2 regions of the Yoonia sp. R2-816 genome follow, and region 2 is predicted to be linked to the other one. Evidence: riboswitches for the same ligand, from Rfam matches in the RefSeq annotation. Region 2 holds a riboswitch; the other holds the start of a gene.
The links. Region 2 has a riboswitch for glycine ahead of ACFWW2_RS07305 (D-amino acid dehydrogenase). Riboswitches for the same ligand answer to the same signal wherever they lie in the genome.
Positions count from the first base shown of each region.

Region 1: linked by a shared signal. The riboswitch ahead of gcvT (glycine cleavage system aminomethyltransferase GcvT) and the one ahead of ACFWW2_RS07305 (D-amino acid dehydrogenase) in region 2 are both predicted to bind glycine.

Region 1 is NZ_JBKQXN010000182.1:123,018-132,198, reverse strand. It holds gene ACFWW2_RS08680 (aldehyde dehydrogenase family protein) at 1-1,024, shown strand, start outside; gene ACFWW2_RS08675 (iron-containing alcohol dehydrogenase) at 1,028-2,173, shown strand; glycine riboswitch at 2,192-2,277, shown strand; gene gcvT (glycine cleavage system aminomethyltransferase GcvT) at 2,440-3,564, shown strand; gene gcvH (glycine cleavage system protein GcvH) at 3,583-3,942, shown strand; gene gcvP (aminomethyl-transferring glycine dehydrogenase) at 3,955-6,798, shown strand; gene ACFWW2_RS08655 (cupin domain-containing protein) at 7,053-7,526, shown strand; gene ACFWW2_RS08650 (hypothetical protein) at 7,634-8,131, shown strand; gene kynU (kynureninase) at 8,283-9,181, opposite strand, start outside.
Region 2 is NZ_JBKQXN010000177.1:87,474-96,654, forward strand. It holds gene pyrF (orotidine-5'-phosphate decarboxylase) at 1-518, shown strand, start outside; gene ACFWW2_RS07290 (orotidine 5'-phosphate decarboxylase) at 579-764, shown strand; gene ACFWW2_RS07295 (NfeD family protein) at 909-1,181, opposite strand; gene ACFWW2_RS07300 (SPFH domain-containing protein) at 1,181-2,074, opposite strand; gene ACFWW2_RS07305 (D-amino acid dehydrogenase) at 2,117-3,358, opposite strand; glycine riboswitch at 3,477-3,574, opposite strand; partial or broken gene ACFWW2_RS07310 (transposase) at 4,022-4,189, opposite strand; gene ACFWW2_RS07315 (biliverdin-producing heme oxygenase) at 4,403-4,972, shown strand; gene ACFWW2_RS07320 (GAF domain-containing protein) at 4,969-5,922, shown strand; gene ACFWW2_RS07325 (HWE histidine kinase domain-containing protein) at 5,892-7,547, shown strand; gene ACFWW2_RS07330 (acetolactate synthase large subunit) at 7,779-9,181, opposite strand, start outside.

The DNA of each region.
Region 1 (9,181 bases), on a different contig from region 2:
ACGGGTGCCGCACGGCGTCGTTCTGGTCGTGGCCCCGTGGAACTACCCTTACATGACCGCGATCAACACGGTCGCCCCCGCCCTGATCGCAGGCAACACGGTCATGCTGAAACACGCCTCGCAAACCCCGCTGGTTGGTGAACGCATGGCGCAGGCGTTCCACGACGCGGGCGTGCCAGCGGACGTATTCCAGAACGTGTTTCTGGACCACCAGACAACATCCGACCTGATCGCCGCCAAGTCATTCGGCTTCGTGAATTTCACCGGTTCCGTCAGCGGCGGGCAAGCGATTGAACAGGCAGCCGCCGGGACCTTTACCGGCATCGGGCTGGAACTGGGCGGCAAGGATCCCGGCTATGTCTGCGACGATGCCGACCTCGACGCGGCGGTCGATACCCTGATCGACGGGGCGATGTTCAACTCCGGCCAATGCTGCTGCGGGATTGAGCGCATTTATGTGGCCGAGCAGCATTTCGATGCCTTCGTGGCCAAGGCGATCGAGATCGTGAATGGCTACGTCCTCGGCAACCCGCTCGACCCCGAAACCACCTTGGGACCGATGGCGCATGTGCGCTTTGCCGATGCGGTTCGCGCCCAGAGGGCAGAGGCTATCGCCGCCGGGGCCACCGCCCATATCGACCCTGCCCGCTTCCCGCAGGATGGCGGCGCATACCTCATGCCGCAAATCCTGACAAACGTGACCCACGACATGCGCGTCATGCGCGAAGAAAGTTTCGGCCCCGTGGTCGGCATCATGCCGGTGAAAGACGACGCCGAAGCGATCCGCCTGATGAACGACAGCCCCTATGGGCTGACCGCATCGGTCTGGACAAACGATGTCGCAAGGGCCGAGGCGATTGGCGATCAGATCGAAACCGGCACCGTCTTCATGAACCGCGCCGATTACCTTGATCCCGGTCTGTGCTGGACCGGCTGCAAGGACACCGGGCGCGGTGGCGGTCTGTCCATCATCGGTTATCACAACCTGACACGTCCGAAATCCTACCACCTCAAGAAGGCATAAATCATGTCGCTTACCGCTAACTGGTCCTACCCAACCTCCGTCCGCTTCGGCGCCGGGCGCATCGCCGAAATCGCCGATGCCTGTGCCGCCGCCGGGATCAAGAAACCGTTGCTGGTCACCGATCACGGACTGGCCGGGATGGAGATCACAACCCGCACGCTTGATCTGCTTGAGGCCGCAGGGCTTGGCCGTGCGATCTTTGCCGATGTGGACCCTAACCCCAATGAAAAGAACGCCGCCGCAGGGGTGCAAGCCTTCAAGGAAGGCGGGCATGACGGGGTGGTTGCCTTTGGCGGTGGCTCTGGCCTCGACCTTGGCAAGCTGGTGGCGTTCCTGGCCGGTCAGACCCGCCCGCTGTGGGATTTCGAAGACATCGGCGACTGGTGGACACGTGCGGATGCGGACGCCATCGCGCCCATCGTCGCAGTGCCCACCACCGCCGGCACCGGGTCGGAGGTCGGGCGCGCATCGGTGATCACCAATTCCGAAACGGAAGAGAAAAAGATCATCTTCCACCCCAAATTCCTGCCCAGCGTCGTGATCTGCGACCCGGAACTGACCGTCGGGATGCCCGGGTTCATCACCGCAGGCACGGGCCTTGATGCCTTTGCCCATTGTGTTGAGGCGTATTGTTCCCCCCACTACCACCCCATGTCACAAGGCATCGCGCTGGAAGGGATGCGGCTGGTCAAGGAATATCTGCCTCGCGCCTACGCCGACGGCACCGATATCGAGGCGCGCGCGCATATGATGTCCGCCGCCGCCATGGGGGCAACCGCCTTCCAGAAAGGGCTGGGGGCGATCCATGCCCTGTCCCATCCCATCGGGGCCATCCACCACACGCATCACGGGACTACCAACGCGGTTTGCATGCCCGCCGTGCTGCAATTCAACAAACCCGCGATCAACGATATCATCGGACGGGCGGCGGATTATCTGGGCATTGCAGACGGGTTCGACGGGTTCTGCGCCTATGTCGATGACCTGAACGCATCGCTGGGCATTCCGCGTACGCTGGGCGGCATCGGCGTCACCAATCCCGATATCGACCGCATCGTCGCAGGCGCGCTCAAGGATCCCAGCACCGGCGGAAATCCGGTCACGATGACAAAGGAAAACACAACAAAGCTCTTGCTTGCCTGTCTGTAACAGGGCAGCATCACGCCGAAATCGACGTCGGGAGAACCAGTCAATCTGGTGCCGAAGGAGCAACCGCCCCGGAAACTCTCAGGCCCAAGGACCGACGCCGATACGAAGACTCTGGAGAGTGGCACGGAACATGAGGTGCCCGCCGAAGGGATAGCAATCTCAGGCACATGGACAGAGGGGGCATCACGCGTAAAGGGCACACCTTTGCGCCGAAGTGGTGCCGGAAGATATGACTATCTGATCGGCGGGAAGAAAAGAGGCCGCCAATGTCGGATTTGTTGAAAACACCGCTGCATGACCTGCATCTGGAACTGGGTGCCAAGATGGTGCCCTTTGCGGGCTACGACATGCCCGTGCAATATCCGCTTGGCGTGATGAAGGAACATCTGCATACCCGCGCCAAGGCCGGGCTGTTCGATGTCAGCCACATGGGCCAGGTCATCGTCAAAGGCCGCGATTACGCGTCAGCCGCCAGCGCGCTGGAACAACTGATCCCGGTCGATATCCTTGGCCTTGATGAAAACCGCCAACGCTATGGTTTCTTCACCAATGAAACCGGCGGGATCATGGATGACCTGATGCTGGCAAACCGGGGCGATCATGTTTTCGTCGTGGTCAATGCGGCGTGCAAGGCCGCCGATATCGCAAATATGAAATCGCATCTGGAACCGGATGTCACAGTCACCGAAATCACGGACCGCGCCCTGCTTGCCTTGCAGGGGCCGGCGGCCGCGGCGGTGTTGTCCTCCCTCAACCCTGCCGCGGCCGCGATGGCGTTCATGGATGTGGCCACGCTGACGCTGAATGGCGTCGAATGCTGGGTGTCGCGGTCAGGCTATACCGGCGAAGACGGCTTCGAGATTTCAGTCCCGAACGAAAACGCCACCGATCTGGCCCGCGCCCTGCTGGCGCACCCGGATGTTGAACCCATCGGGCTGGGCGCGCGCGACTCGCTCCGGCTCGAGGCCGGGCTGTGCCTTTACGGGCACGATATCGACACCGGCACGACCCCGGTCCAGGCCGCGCTGACATGGGCCATCCAGAAGGTGCGCCGCGCCGGTGGCGACCGCGCTGGCGGGTTTCCGGGGGCCGACGCGATCTTTTCAGAACTGGCCGAAGGGGTCGCGCGCAGACGGGTCGGCCTGCTGCCCGAAGGACGCGCGCCGATGCGCGAGGGCGTGCCGCTCTTCGCGGACACCGACAGCGATGCACAGATCGGCATGATCACCTCGGGCGGGTTCGGCCCGACCGTCGGCGGCCCTGTTGCGATGGGCTATGTCGCCACCGCCAATGCCACACCCGGCGCGACCGTCTACGGGGAGTTGCGGGACAAACGCCTGCCGCTGACCGTGACGAAAATGCCGTTCACACCAGCCAATTTCAAACGGTAAGACCAAGGGAGACCACCAATGAAATATACGTCAGAGCATGAATGGCTGCGCGCCGAAGACGACCTGATCGTCGTCGGCATCACCGAACATGCCACAACCCAGCTGGGCGATATCGTCTTTGTCGAATTGCCAGAGGTGGGAACCACCGTCGTCAAGGACGACGAAATCGTGGTGATCGAAAGCGTCAAGGCCGCGTCCGACATCCTGGCCCCCATCGACGGTGAAGTCGTCGAAGTGAACGATGCACTGGCCGACAATCCGGGCCTCGCCAACGATGACGCCACCGGCGATGGCTGGTTTTTCAAGATCAAACCGTCTGACACGTCCCAGATGGACGAATACATGGACGAAGCCGCCTATAAAGCGATGATCGATTAAGGGACCAACATCATGACCTTTACCCCCACAGACTATCTGCCCTACGACTTTGCCAACCGCCGCCATATCGGCCCGTCACCGGCCGAAATGGCCGAGATGCTGCAGATCGTGGGGGCCAAGGATCTTGATGCCCTGATCGACGACACGCTGCCGCCCGCCATCCGCCAGAAGCAAAAGCTGGATTTTGGCAAGCCCAAATCAGAACGCGAACTGCTGCACCACATGCGGGTCACGGCCTCCAAGAACAAGGTCCTGACCTCGCTCATCGGTCAGGGCTATCACGGGACGGTCACGCCCCCCGCGATCCAGCGCAACATCCTTGAAAACCCGGCCTGGTACACCGCCTATACCCCCTACCAGCCCGAAATTTCCCAAGGGCGCCTTGAGGCGCTGTTGAACTTTCAGACCATGGTCAGCGATCTGACCGGTCTAGAAATCGCCAACGCCTCCCTCCTGGACGAGGCGACAGCCTGCGCCGAGGCGATGACCATGGCGCAGCGGGTATCGAAATCGAAAGTCAAAGGTTTCTTCATCGACGAAAACTGCCACCCGCAGAACATCGCCGTGATGAAAACCCGCGCGGCGCCCCTGGGGATCGAAATCACGGTCGGCAACCCTGATGACATGGATGCCAGCGCCGTCTTTGGCGCGATCTTTCAGTACCCCGGCACATACGGCCATTTGCGTGACTTCACCGATGAAATCGCCAGACTGCATGAAAACAAGGCGATTGGCATCATCTCCGCCGATCCGATGTCACTGACATTGCTTAAGGAACCCGGCGCAATGGGGGCCGATATCGCCGTCGGCACCACCCAGCGTTTCGGTGTACCCGTCGGCTATGGCGGCCCGCACGCGGCCTATATGGCGACGAAACAGGCTTATGCCCGCTCCATGCCGGGCCGCATCGTTGGCGTGTCCATCGACAGCCACGGCAACCGCGCCTACCGGCTATCACTGCAGACCCGCGAACAGCATATCCGCCGGGAAAAGGCGACGTCGAATGTCTGCACTGCACAGGCCCTGCTGGCCGTCATGGCCGGATTCTATGCGGTGTTCCATGGGCCAGAGGGGCTCAAGGCCATCGCCCAGCGCATCCACCGCAAGACCGCGCGGCTGGCCGAAGGCCTCAAACAGGGCGGGTTCGATGTGCGCCCGGCCACATTCTTTGACACGATCACGGTGGATGTCGGCCCGCTGCAGGCTGCGGTGCTGAAATCAGCGGTCGATGAGGGGATCAATCTGCGCGCGGTCGGCAAGACGCAGGTCGGCATCACGCTGGATGAACGCACCCGGCCTGCCACCATCGAAAAGGTCTGGCGCGCCTTCGGTATCGAACGGCAAGACAAAGATTACACACCGCATTACAACATGCCCGACAAGCTGGTCCGCCAAAGCGATTTCCTGACCCATCCGGTGTTTCACATGAACCGGGCCGAGACGGAAATGATGCGCTACATGCGGCGTCTGGCCGACCGCGACCTCGCGCTGGATCGGGCGATGATCCCGCTTGGGTCCTGCACGATGAAGCTGAATTCAGCCGCCGAAATGATGCCTGTCAGCTGGCGCGAGTTTTCATTGCTGCACCCCTACTGCCCTGCCGATCAGGCCGAAGGCTACCGCGAAATGATCGACGATCTGTCGGCCAAGCTTTGCGACATCACCGGCTATGCCGCCATTTCCATGCAGCCCAATTCCGGCGCGCAGGGCGAATATGCCGGGCTTTTGACGATTGCGGGCTATCACCGCGCCAATGGTCAGGGGCACCGCAATGTCTGCCTGATCCCGATGTCCGCCCACGGCACCAACCCGGCCTCGGCCCATATGGTCGGTTGGACGGTTGTCCCTGTAAAATCAGCAGAAAACGGCGATATCGACCTTGATGATTTCCGCGCGAAGGCCGAACTGCACGCTGACAATCTAGCCGGCTGCATGATCACCTATCCGTCCACGCATGGCGTGTTCGAGGAGACGGTGATCGAGGTCTGTCAGATCACCCATGACCATGGCGGGCAGGTCTATATCGACGGGGCGAACATGAACGCGATGGTCGGCCTGTCACGCCCCGGTGATCTGGGCGGCGATGTCAGCCACCTGAACCTTCACAAGACCTTCTGCATCCCCCATGGCGGCGGGGGCCCCGGCATGGGGCCAATTGGGGTCAAGGAGCATCTGGTCCCGCACCTGCCCGGCGATCCCGTCATCGGCGAAGGGGCTGTTTCGGCAGCCGCCTTCGGGTCACCATCGCTTCTGCCGATCTCCTGGGCCTATTGCCTGATGATGGGCGGCGATGGCCTGACACAGGCAACGCGCGTCGCGATCCTGAACGCCAACTACATCGCCAAACGGCTCGAAGGGGCGTTTGACGTGCTCTACAAAGGCCCGACCGGGCGCGTGGCCCATGAATGCATCATCGACACCCGGCCCTTTGCAGACAGTGCAGGTGTGACGGTCGATGACATCGCTAAACGCTTGATAGATTGTGGTTTTCACGCCCCAACGATGAGCTGGCCCGTGGCGGGCACGCTGATGATCGAACCGACGGAATCCGAGAACAAGGCCGAACTTGACCGGTTCTGCGATGCCATGCTAGCGATCCGGGCGGAAATCACCCAGATCGAAAAAGGCGAAATCGACCCCGAAAACAACCCGCTGAAAAACGCCCCGCACACGATGGAGGATCTGGTCAAGGACTGGGACCGCCCCTATAGCCGCGAGGTCGGATGCTTCCCACCCGGCGCGTTCCGGGTCGACAAATACTGGCCGCCGGTCAACCGGGTTGACAACGTCTGGGGCGACCGCAACCTGACCTGCACCTGCCCCCCGATGGAGGATTACGCGCAGGCCGCCGAATGAGCCGGTGCCACCGTGCGGTAGGTGTTGCGCAGCCCCCACCCTACGGTGCTTTTCGTGGTTTTCGGCGAATCATGGGTTAACGCCCTATTTTGCCGGGATATGCGCTGTCGGCATCGCGTCGGATTTGCGTCGGCAAAACGTCGGACCCTTGGGCGACATTTGGCGGGATTAACGGCGCGGGCGGTGGCGTTTGTTAACCGCGCTTAAGATTTAAGGCAGGATGGATATAGACGCCTTCAACAAAGGAAAATGTGATGCCCATATTTACCCTGGACACCGCGAAGACCGACGCCAGCGATGGCGTGGGGCATCCCTGCGGCCCCTACCGCGCATTGCTGTTCAGCGACAGCGGCGGGCTGACCCAGTTCGGTGCGTTCGTGGAAATCCTGCCGCCCGGATCGTCATCCTCGATCAAGCACTGGCACGCGGGCGAGGATGAAATGGTGTATGTGCTGGAAGGGAAAGTCACCCTGCACGAAGGCGACAGTAGCACCGTGATGCACCCCGGCGACGCCGCCACCTTCAAGGCCGGCGACCCAATCGGCCATTGCCTGGAAAACCGCACCGAAACAGAGGTGAAATACCTAGTCATCGGCACCCGATCACCCGGCGACGTGGTCACCTACCCCGACCACGACCGGGTACTGCACTGGAACCGCGCGACACAAAGCCGCCAATGGACGGATCACGCTGGCGCGCCGGCGAAAAGCCCGTATGAGGGCGAATGAGGGCGAATTTGACCTTGTGCCGACAAGCCTGAGACTAAGCCACTCGGCCAGTCTACCGCTGTATCGCAGAGCCGGTTATGTAGGCTTGGAGATTATCGGAAAAAAAGATGAACAATACGCTTCTTAGGGTTACGTCGTCTGCTATCGGGCAGCCCTTTATTCTATTTGGACTAGTAATACTTGTCCTATCGAGTTGCAGGCCCGCTCCTATTTTATCACTTTCACCGGAGATGGAATTTCTTCCTGCGCAAATGGATGATTTTGAGCTTTGCGAGAGTTCTTGTGGATGCACTCAAGGTTTTTCAAAGGCCGATGAGGTTATCAATCTCGAGCAAACCCTGATCTACAAGTCCAGTTCCGCATGCAATTCTGATGGCTTCTGCGAAACAAGTTTTGTCGACAAGCAGGGTCCGAAGTGCGTTTTTTCTACTTTCACCACCCGCAATCCAACAATTGTTTCGGGTTCATTGTCACTTGCCTTGAGATTGAACATATCTCCCGAGGACAATGCCACGCCTCTTTTGTTTGATGCTTACGAGAATGACAGGCGCACGAGTTTCGTAGTTTACGAAAGCGAAAGTGGCCTGCAAACAACCAGAGACTAAGAGAAATATCTATAAATTTCTATTTCTTGGCCACGGCCAACCGGGCACCGGTTTGTCTTTGATCTTCGCCAGTTCCTGTCATGGTCAGGTCAGGTCAGGTCAGGTCAGGCGAGTTAACATTCCAGAATCGACTGTGTCAAACCGGGCCCGCTCACGTCACCCGCCCAGCCCGTTGATACGCGGGATCATCCCAAAGCCTGTTGTCCAGCACATCCGCAAGAACGTCCACCGCCTGCCGCACGTCGCTTTCGTCGATATAAAGCGGGGTGAAGCCGAAGCGCATCACGTTGGGTGCCCGGAAATCGCCGATCACGTCCCGTGCGATCAGGGCTTGCATTGCCGCATAGCCATGTTCGAACGCGAATGACACTTGCGACCCGCGCATCGTCGCGTCGCGCGGGCTGTGCAGGGTCAGGGCGGGGCAGCGGGCCTCGACCTCTGCGATGAAAAGCTCGCACAGGGCGATACTGCGCGCGCGCAGGTGTTGCATATCCACGCCGTCCCAGACCTCCAGCGCGGCCTCCAGCGCTGTCATCTGCAGCACGGGCGGTGTGCCGACCCGCATCCGTTCGATATCGCGCGCCGGGCGATAGGATGTCTCAAAAGCAAAGGGCGCATCGTGCCCCAGCCAGCCGGACAGGGCCGGTCTGATGTCGTCCACGATGTCGGAGCGGGCATAAATGAACGCCGGCGCACCGGGGCCGCCGTTGAGGTATTTATAGGTGCAGCCCACCGCGAATTCGCAGGCGCAGGCGATCAGGTCGACAGGCACTGCGCCAGCGCTATGGGCCAGATCCCACAGCATCACCGCCCCCGCTTCATGCGCCGCCGCAGTGATCGCGGCCATGCCATGCATCCGCCCGGTCCGGTAATCGACCTGCGTGATCATGGCGACGGCGACGTCATCGGTCATGGCACCCGCGACCTCTTCAGGCGCGACAATCCGCAATTCATAGTCGCGATCCAGTTGGGCGATCAGCCCTTCGGCCATATAAAGGTCAGACGGGAAATTGCCGCTATCGGACAGGATCACACGCCTGTCCGGGCGCA
Region 2 (9,181 bases):
TCGGCGCCACGGTTGAAGCTGCCGTGCGTGGTGTTGCCCAGTTTGATCTGGATTTCCTGACCGTTCACGGCGATCCGCATGTGGTGCGAGCGGCACGCGAGGGTGCTGGTGGGTCTGACATGAAGATACTTGCCGTCACGATCCTGACCTCGCTTGACCGGGCCGATCTGGATGCCTCCTGCATCAAGGCCGGGGATGTGGCTGATCTGGTGCAGGAACGGGCCGGGATTGCCCTGTCCAACGGGGCGGATGGTGTCATCTGTTCCCCGCAAGAGGCTGGATTGGTCCGCGCCCTGCCCGAGGCTGACGGCAAACTGATTGTCACGCCGGGCGTGCGCCCGGCCGGGGCCGATCTGGGCGATCAGAAGCGGGTGATGACCCCGGCACAGGCGATTGCCGCCGGGGCCGATCACGTCGTGGTGGGGCGCCCGGTCTGGCAGGCAGCCGATCCACGGGCGGCGGCCAACGACATTCTGGCCGAATTGCGATCACCGCAAGCGACATTTCCTAATCATTAATCGGGAACCAATCCGACGCTCGCGCATTTACGATGTGATACAAGCGACGGAGGGTGTCCCATGCATATTAAGAACTTACGCTACAATGCTGCCAATGGCGTGTTCCAGGCTTCGGTCGATATTGAACGATTTGGTCGCACTTTTCGTTATCCCTGCGAGATTGCCGGACCACAAAATATGGAAAGGGCGGCTGTCATCGACAGATTGCGTCACAAAGCTCTGCAAATGTCTGACACGCCACTTTGACGAACCCCGATCAAGTCCGCAACGCGCTACCCTGTCCCGGTCGGTTGCGAAACCTGCTTGATCAAGACTGGCCCGACGCCTTGTGCGCCGGGCCTTTTTTGTCGTTAAGAACCCCACCGTGGGTAAGGTGGGGTTTCACCCCACCTAATCGTTGATATCGGTATCCCAGATTTTCACCTGGCCCTTTTCCAGCCCGAACACCTTGCGCATGACGATATAGGCGGCCAGCGAAAGGGCGGCGAAGATCACCAGCGTCAGGGCCAATCCAGAGGCTGATATGCCCAGCAGGATCAGGAGTCCCACGACCCCGGCCCCGATGGCGAAGCCCAGAAAGATGTAACCGGGGATCAGGACTTCGAGTGTTGCCAGCACCAGCGCGCCGGACATCCAGACCCACCATTCCGTCCAAAGTGGCATCAGTTCCTCCCTTTCAGCATCTTGAAGGCATCGGCAAAGGCGTCAACCGCGTTGGCCGGCAACACAACCGTCTGGCTGCCATCGCTGGCACCAAGCTTGCTAAGCGCCTCAACCTGTTTCAACGCAACCTGATACTGGGCGGCCTCCAGACCGTTTTCCGCGATGGCCACAGCGACCACCTGCGTCGCATATGCTTCGGCATCCGCCAAAACCCGCCGCGCCTCGGCGTCCTGCTTGGCGGCATAAAGCTCCGCATCGGCCTGCAGCTCGACCGCCCGCTTTTGACCTTCCGCCTCGGTCACCTGCGCGCGGCGGGCGCGTTCGGCGTTCAGCTGCTGCAGCATCGCCTGACGGGTCGCCTGATCAAGGTTCACGTCAAGGATTTCGGCGCGCGTCACCTCGATCCCCCAGTCATCGACCTGCTGTGCGACCTGATCACGCACCGCGTCAATCAGGCTGGCCCGGTTGGCCTGTACCTGATCCAGTTCCATCCGACCGATCTCGGACCGGACAATACCGGCGACAGTTGTCGAAATCGCGCCATCGACATCACGGATCCGGTAAACCGTCTTTTCCGGCTCGATGATCCGGTAGAACACGCTTGTTTCCACCTGCACCAGCACGTTGTCGGACGTGATCGCATCCTGCGTCATGTTGGGCAGCTGGCGTTCCAGCACCGACACTTTGTGGCGTACCCGGTCCAGAAACGGCACGATCAGGTTGATCCCCGGCCCCAACACGGCACGCAGACGGCCAAACCGTTCGACCACGTATTTCTCGGACTGCGGTACGATCCGTACCGCAGCCATTGCGCAGATGATAAGAAACACTGCGAGTATGAGATAGAGCAGGTTTTGCCCCAGGAATTCAGCGATCAGTTCTTCAATCGGCATGTATCTGTCCCTCTATTGTTATGAAGGACAGATAGTTACACATCACGCCGCTTTCAATGTATGCGAATGTATACCGTTGATTTTAAAGCGTTCTGCGACAGTTGTGCCGATCGCATCCGCCGTTGCCGGGCTGAGGGTCCAACCAAGGTGCCCATGCCCTGTATTGTAGAACACGCGGTCACTTTTTCCGGGTCCCACGCGCGGCATCATATTGGGCATCATCGGGCGCAGTCCGGCCCATGGCACGCAGTTTTCGGTGGACACATCGGGGAAGTGTTCCTCACACCATTTCACCAAAGGACGCACCCGCCGTTCAAGGATATCGCGGTTTTCGCCGTTGAATTCCGCCGTCCCTGCGATCCGCAGCCGGTTCTTGCCCAGACGGGATGACACAATCTTGGCCTTGTCATCCAAAAGCGATGTTGTGGGCGCCGCCGCCTGACTGGCCGCGTCATCCAGATTGACCGTGATCGAATACCCTTTGACGGGATAGATATTCACCCGGTCGCCCAGCATCTGGGCAAACTTGCGGCTGGCCACCCCTGCCGAGACGACAATGCTGTCATACCGTTCCTCATGCCCGCATTCGACATAGACACCGTCATCGCGCACATGCAGGTCGGTCACCGGTGCGCCCAGTTTGAACTGCACACCCTGCTTTTTCAGCCAGTCGGCCAACCCCATGGTGAATTTGTGGATGTCGCCGGTGCTGTCGCTTTCGGTCCAGAAGCCGCCGATGATATCGCCGCGCAGGGTCGGTTCGCGAGCCATGACCTCATCCACGGTCAGTTCGTGCCGCTCAAGCCCGCCTTCCGCCAGCAATCCGTTGACCATGCGAGCGTGCTTGAGGTCTTTTTCCGTCTTGTAGAAATGCAGGATACCGGCCGGGCTGAAATCGAAATCAACGCCGGACTTTTCCGCCATTTCGGCCAGTCCAGCACGGGCGGCTACGGCCATGGCTGCGGTTTTGGTCGTGTTGGTTTTGTAGCGGGGGATATTCGCCAGAAATTCGGTCATCCAGCTGACCTTGTGCCAGCCGGGACGCGGGTTGACGAACAAAGGCGCATCGCCCTGCAGCATCCATTTGATGCCTTTCAGAACGGTCGACCACTGGTTCCAGACCTCGGCATTCGACGCGCTGAGCTGGCCACCATTGGCAAAGCTGGTTTCCATCCCGGCGTAACGCTGACGGTCGTAAACCGTCACGTCGAACCCGCGGACATGCAGTGAATAGGCTGTGGTGACACCGGTAATCCCGGCACCCAGAACGGCAATATGAGGCATGGTCATCTCCTAACCATTCGCGCTTGCGCGCTGCCCCCACCGTGTTTGGGCCTGAGAGATTCACCACCTTGGTGGCTTGCTCCTCCGGCGGGCCTTGCGGGCCACTCTGCGGCGTGTTGCACCCCAACCGGTCCATTTGCCTGAGAGTGACCGGGGCGGTTGCTCCTTCGGCGACGGACGCTTGCGAATCGGGCCGTTCTCTCCCGGTTGGCGTGTTTCCTATTGGAAACCCTTTAGACGGATTGCGGCATAAAGCAACAAAAATTAATCGGTCCGATATTGATATTTATTCATCTGCAACTCCGCCACATCGCGCCGCGGGCAGCTTCCAAAAAGGCCATGCAGAGGGCAGCTTCCAAAAAGACCACGAAGTGAGACCCGGTTCGCGTCCAACGGACTGTCCAAGACTAACACAGGCTGCTTTGCGCGACAAAAGCCGCCTTATGCAGTTGCGGCAATTTCTGATGCAAAAAAATGCTTGTGCCTGCAACTTGGGATCAGGACACATAACCAGTCGATGACGGTTGTGGCGAGAGCGATTGCGGAGAGGAAGACTTTTGGGCAGCGGTCATGGCGGGTAGCAACGCGTCGTCAGTCCTCGAGCCTGCCGGGACAAAGAAGCTGATTGGTCGCACGAATACAAAGTTGCATGCCGTGTGTGACGGCAAGGCCCGTCGTAATCTGGGCAAAGATACCTCTCTCGGCCCAACGCTTCCAGCGATTGTACAGCGTCGTGTGCGGGCCATACTATTTTGGCGAATCGCGCCATCGTAAGCCATTACGATTGGTGCAGACAAAGCCTCTCAAGACACGCCTGTCGTCCTCGCGTGGCCAGCGATAGCCAATCCGGTAGTTCATATCCAAGTCACCAGCTTCACGACTGCCCTGCTTCCCCAACAAGATCGAAACTTCCGCGGCCCACTTTGCTATGTCATAGTTAATTGACAGGGATGCGGGTATCGACGACCCAAGGCTGCTGGAATTGTAGGTGGAGCAAACGCTTTACCTTAAGAACGATAATAACCGGGTGAGGGGCGGCCATTTATGTGTGCAGATTTTCGACAGGTTTTGAAGAACGAGACACAGGCGGACCATGAGCGTGTCGATGGGCTGATCTCGTTGATCGATCTTGCGACATTCGATGGCTTTGTACGCTTTCTCGCCATCCATCAGAGTTGTTTCCGCGTTATGCGTGACCTTGTGACGACTGAAAGTGACGCATGGAGCAGCCTTGATGAGATGGTGCGCCGGATCGACGCCGACTTGGCAACGATGGGCACATCAGCGACCACAGCTGTCGTATCGGATATTCATAAGCCAGATAGGCTTGCGATCGACTATGTCATTGAGGGTTCTCGTCTTGGCAGCAAGATGCTCAAGCGCAGATGGTTGACAGCGAGCGACCCTATCGTCCGACAGGCAAATGCATATTTTTCGCTTGCGCCGGTGCCTGGTCGCTGGCGAGATGTTTGTGATCAGCTTTCCAACATCCCCGTGCACAGCGAGCGTGCGGGAACAGTTATCGAGGATACCAAGATGCTGTTTGCATTATTTCACGCCGCAGCTTGTGAGCCGGTCGCAGAACAACGTCGGAATGTGGAGCTTGCATCATGAAAAAGCACGACCTCAATGAAGCAACCACGCCGTCCGTGGATCTTACGAATTGTGACCAAGAGCCAATCCATCTGCTTGGGAACGTACAGGCATACGGATGTCTCATCTCGACTTCAGCGGATCTGATGGTCAACCATCTATCAGCCAACTGTGCGGATCTTCTGGGCGTTGAACCGGACGAGGCGGTCGGACGACGGCTGATTGATCTGCTGCCGCCGCAGACCGTTCACGACTTTCGAACGAAGTTGCAGATCAGCAGCAGCGGTGGTGCCGCGATCAGCCGTCTTTTTGGATATGATGTCCAGGGCGACGGAAAGTTATTTGATATTTCCATCCACGTGTCCGGCCAATCCTACGTCTTCGAGTTCGAGGAAAAGATTGTTGGTGAGGATCGCGATGATCTGGCGCTGGTGCAGCCCCTCATCGCGCGTGTGAACAAGAAGGACAATGTCCTTTCCGCCGCGCAAGAAGCGGCGATGGCACTGCAGATCATGTCGGGTTTTGACCGCGTGATGGTTTACCGCTTTGCACCGGACGGGTCGGGCGAGGTGATCGCAGAGCGTCATGCCGCTGGAATGGAGCCGTTTCTGGGGCTCCGCTATCCTGCAAGTGACATACCCAAGCAGGCACGCGAGTTATACAAACGCAGCACGCTTCGCCTGATTGCTGATGTGAACGGGGAAGTATCGCCCATCGTCCCGGAGAAGAATCCCAATGGCGAGGCGTTGGATCTTTCCCTATCGGTCACGCGGGCGGTGTCGCCCATCCACCTTGAATATCTGCGCAATATGGGTGTCGCGGCGTCGATGTCGGTATCCATCCTGAAAGACGGAGAGCTCTGGGGCTTTTTGCATGCCACCACCGCTCGGCCCGGTATGTTGATTATGAACGCAGAACGGCGATCGAGCTGTTCGCGCAGATGTTTTCCTATGAGCTTGAGCGCAAGGTAGAAACCGAAATACGCGAGGAAGAGCGCGACTCGCGCGCATTGCATGACCGCCTTATGGTGCGTTTGTCCGCGGGCAGCGACCTTATCGACAGCTTTGAAGTCATCGCCGACGAATTGTCCCAGATCGTCGCAAGCGATGGTGTCGCCGTCTTTTCCGAAGGGCGCTACACCGCTCGCGGCTCGGCGCCCACGGCTGAGGAATTCAAGCGCCTCGCGCGTTTTTTGAACACCGCGCCGACAGGGACGATCTTTGCCACGAATAGCCTGATCGAAAACTATCCCGATGCAGAGGCCATAGGGGATCGTGTCGCTGGCCTGATTGCCGTGCCGATTTCCCGGACACCGCGGGACTATATCGTATTCTTCCGCCACGAGATCGCGCGTTCGGTCCGATGGGCCGGGAACCCTGAAAAGCCTGTTGAAGTGGGTCCGAACGGTACGCGTTTGACACCTCGTAAAAGCTTTGAGGCGTGGACGGAAATGGTGCGCCACACCGCCGCGCCGTGGTCTGAAAGCGAACTCCGCGCTGCGGAAGCGCTACGGATATCCCTGATCGAGATCGTTCTGAAATTGACGGATGAGGCCAATGCCGATCGCAAGGCCGCCGCGGAAAAACAGGAATTGCTGATTGCCGAACTCAATCACCGGGTTCGGAATATCCTGAACCTGATCCAGGGCCTCGTTTCGCAAAGCAAAGCCGGAACGACGAGTATTGAGACCTATACGAAGGTTCTCGATGGCAGGATCCAGTCTCTGGCCCGCGCGCATGATCAACTGACGCGGCAGGCATGGGCACCGTCCGCTCTGCGGGAGTTGATCGGAGTCGAAGTCAACGCCTTCCTGAATGGCCAGAAGGACCGTTTGGCAATCTCTGGCGACGCACCGATGTTGGCACCGGAAGCCTTTTCAACCATGGCGCTGGTGGTTCATGAGTTGGTGACGAACTCCGCCAAATACGGGGCGCTCACCGACCGCTCTGGCCGTGTCAGCATTGATCTGGAGATCGCCGGCGACGGGGCTCTCCTCATCAAATGGCGCGAGCAGGGCGGCCCCCCGGTGCAGGCGCCGACCCGTCGGGGTTTTGGTTCAACAATCATTGACCGCACAGTTCCGTTTGAACTGAACGGCAAGGTCGAGACGCGTTTCAAGCTGGCAGGATTTGAAGCCGATATCATGATCCCGTCCAAGTTCGTCTCGGAAGGGACACATGCGGAGGTCGAAAGTCCCGACGCAGAGGTGGCAGTAGACACAAAAGGTCGCGGGGCGCTTTCCGGAACGGTCCTTGTTCTTGAAGACAACATGGTGGTCGCGCTTGACGCTTCGGACATCATCACCGCGCAAGGAGCTTCTGCAGTCAAACTTGCCAGTTCGGTTGCTGATGCGCTTGAGATCATCGCAAACGAAGAAATCGCTCTGGCCGTGTTGGATATTAACCTGGGAGATCAAACATCTCTCCCCGTGGCTCAGAAATTGGACGCCATGAAAATCCCGTTCGTCCTGGCCACCGGGTATGGTGATGTCGAAAGCATCCTCACCGAATACCCAAAGGCGCCGGTTGTACAGAAGCCATTCAACTCTGAAAGCTTGCCAAGGGAGATATACAAGGCACTGGCGATGGTTGAGTGAATACAGGGTCTATCTTGAGACGCATCGACGACTGTCTGAAAGTCTGCGTTTCATAGTCCATTCTTTGTTTGAACGGATTACTAACACCTCAATGGCCTGATTTCAGGAGCCGGGCTAAGCGCAGCAGCTGCTCAATCTTGGTTTTGGCCGAAGACATTTGGTGCATCCGCTTTTTGTCGCTTCTCAAACGACCGCTACAGATGCGGTTGGCTTCACGGGTTTGGCCGTTTCCTAAAAAGTTTGCTCAATTTTGCCCAAGCGCTCTGTCAGTGCCATGTTTTCGCGATAGTCGATGGGTATGACAACCATGGCCGGCCCCTTGTGATCCAACGCTGATTTCAGGGCTGACTGCAAGTCATCTGCGTTTTCGCACCTCATACCTTTCCACCCCATCGATTGGCAAAGAGCCATCCAGTCGGGATTGGCAAACGACAAATCCGTGTGAGAGCCGAACTCCTGTTCCTGTTTCCACGCGATCAGGCCGTATTCAAAATCTTCCCAGACCAATATGGTGATGTCCGAGCCGAGCCGACTTGCGGTTTCCATCTCTTGAACATTCATCATGATGTCGGCGTCTCCGACGACAGCCAGAACGCGTGTATCAGGGCGCGCGTGTTTCGCCGCGATCGCACCGGGCAGCGGCATCCCCATGGAACAAAAGCCGTTTGAAATCAGACAGGTACCTGGCTGATGACATTGATAGTGACGCGCCACCCACATTTTATGCGCCCCGACGCCGGATAAGAGGAGGTCGTCCGGCCCCAGAACAGCGCGCACATCAGCCAATGCTTTTTGCGGCCGAATACTTCCTTGTGTGTGATCATCAGCATGCTTTGCGAATTCTGATAACATCTTCTCGCGCAGCTTGGCTTGAGCTGCCACATCATAGGTCGGTGACCCATCCCGCGCGACACGTTCGTTCAATTGCGCCAGACCATGCGCGAGATCGCCCACAACTTCGATATGCGGCTGATAATGCGCATCGCTTTCCGCAGGCAGAAAATCCATATGAATGATATCAAGGTCGCAAGCGGCGTTCCATTTTTCGGGACCGTATTCGACAGGATCATACCCGATGGTAATGACCAGATCAGCGGCATCGATGGCCAGTTGCGGATAATCACGCTGACCCATACCGACCGTGAAGAGACACCGTGGATCATCAAGATCCAGCGCACCCTTGGCCATGAACGTCATCAAGGCACCTATGCCTGTGGTTTCGCAAAAGCGCCGAAGCTCTGCGCTGGCACGGGTGCGGATGGCGCCATTGCCCGCAATGATCAGCGGGCTTTTGGCAGACTTCAATCGATCCCAGGCTTCATCAATTACCTTGTCATCAGGCACAGCACGACGAGCGCGGGCCGCGCGCAAGGGTGTGGCGTCCGTCTCAACGGCGGCAATGTCTTCTGGTAACTCGATGTGACATGCGCCCGGCTTTTCCGTTACAGCCAGTTTAATCGCCTTGTGGACGATTTCGGGGATGTTGTCGGCGTGGTTGACGGCGCATGACCACTTCGTGACGGGCCTGTACATCTCAACCACGTTCATGACCTGATGGCTTTCCTTGTGCTGGCGCGTCAGGGCACCTTGACCGGTGATTACCAGCATTGGAGCGCGATCCATGTTGCCGTCGG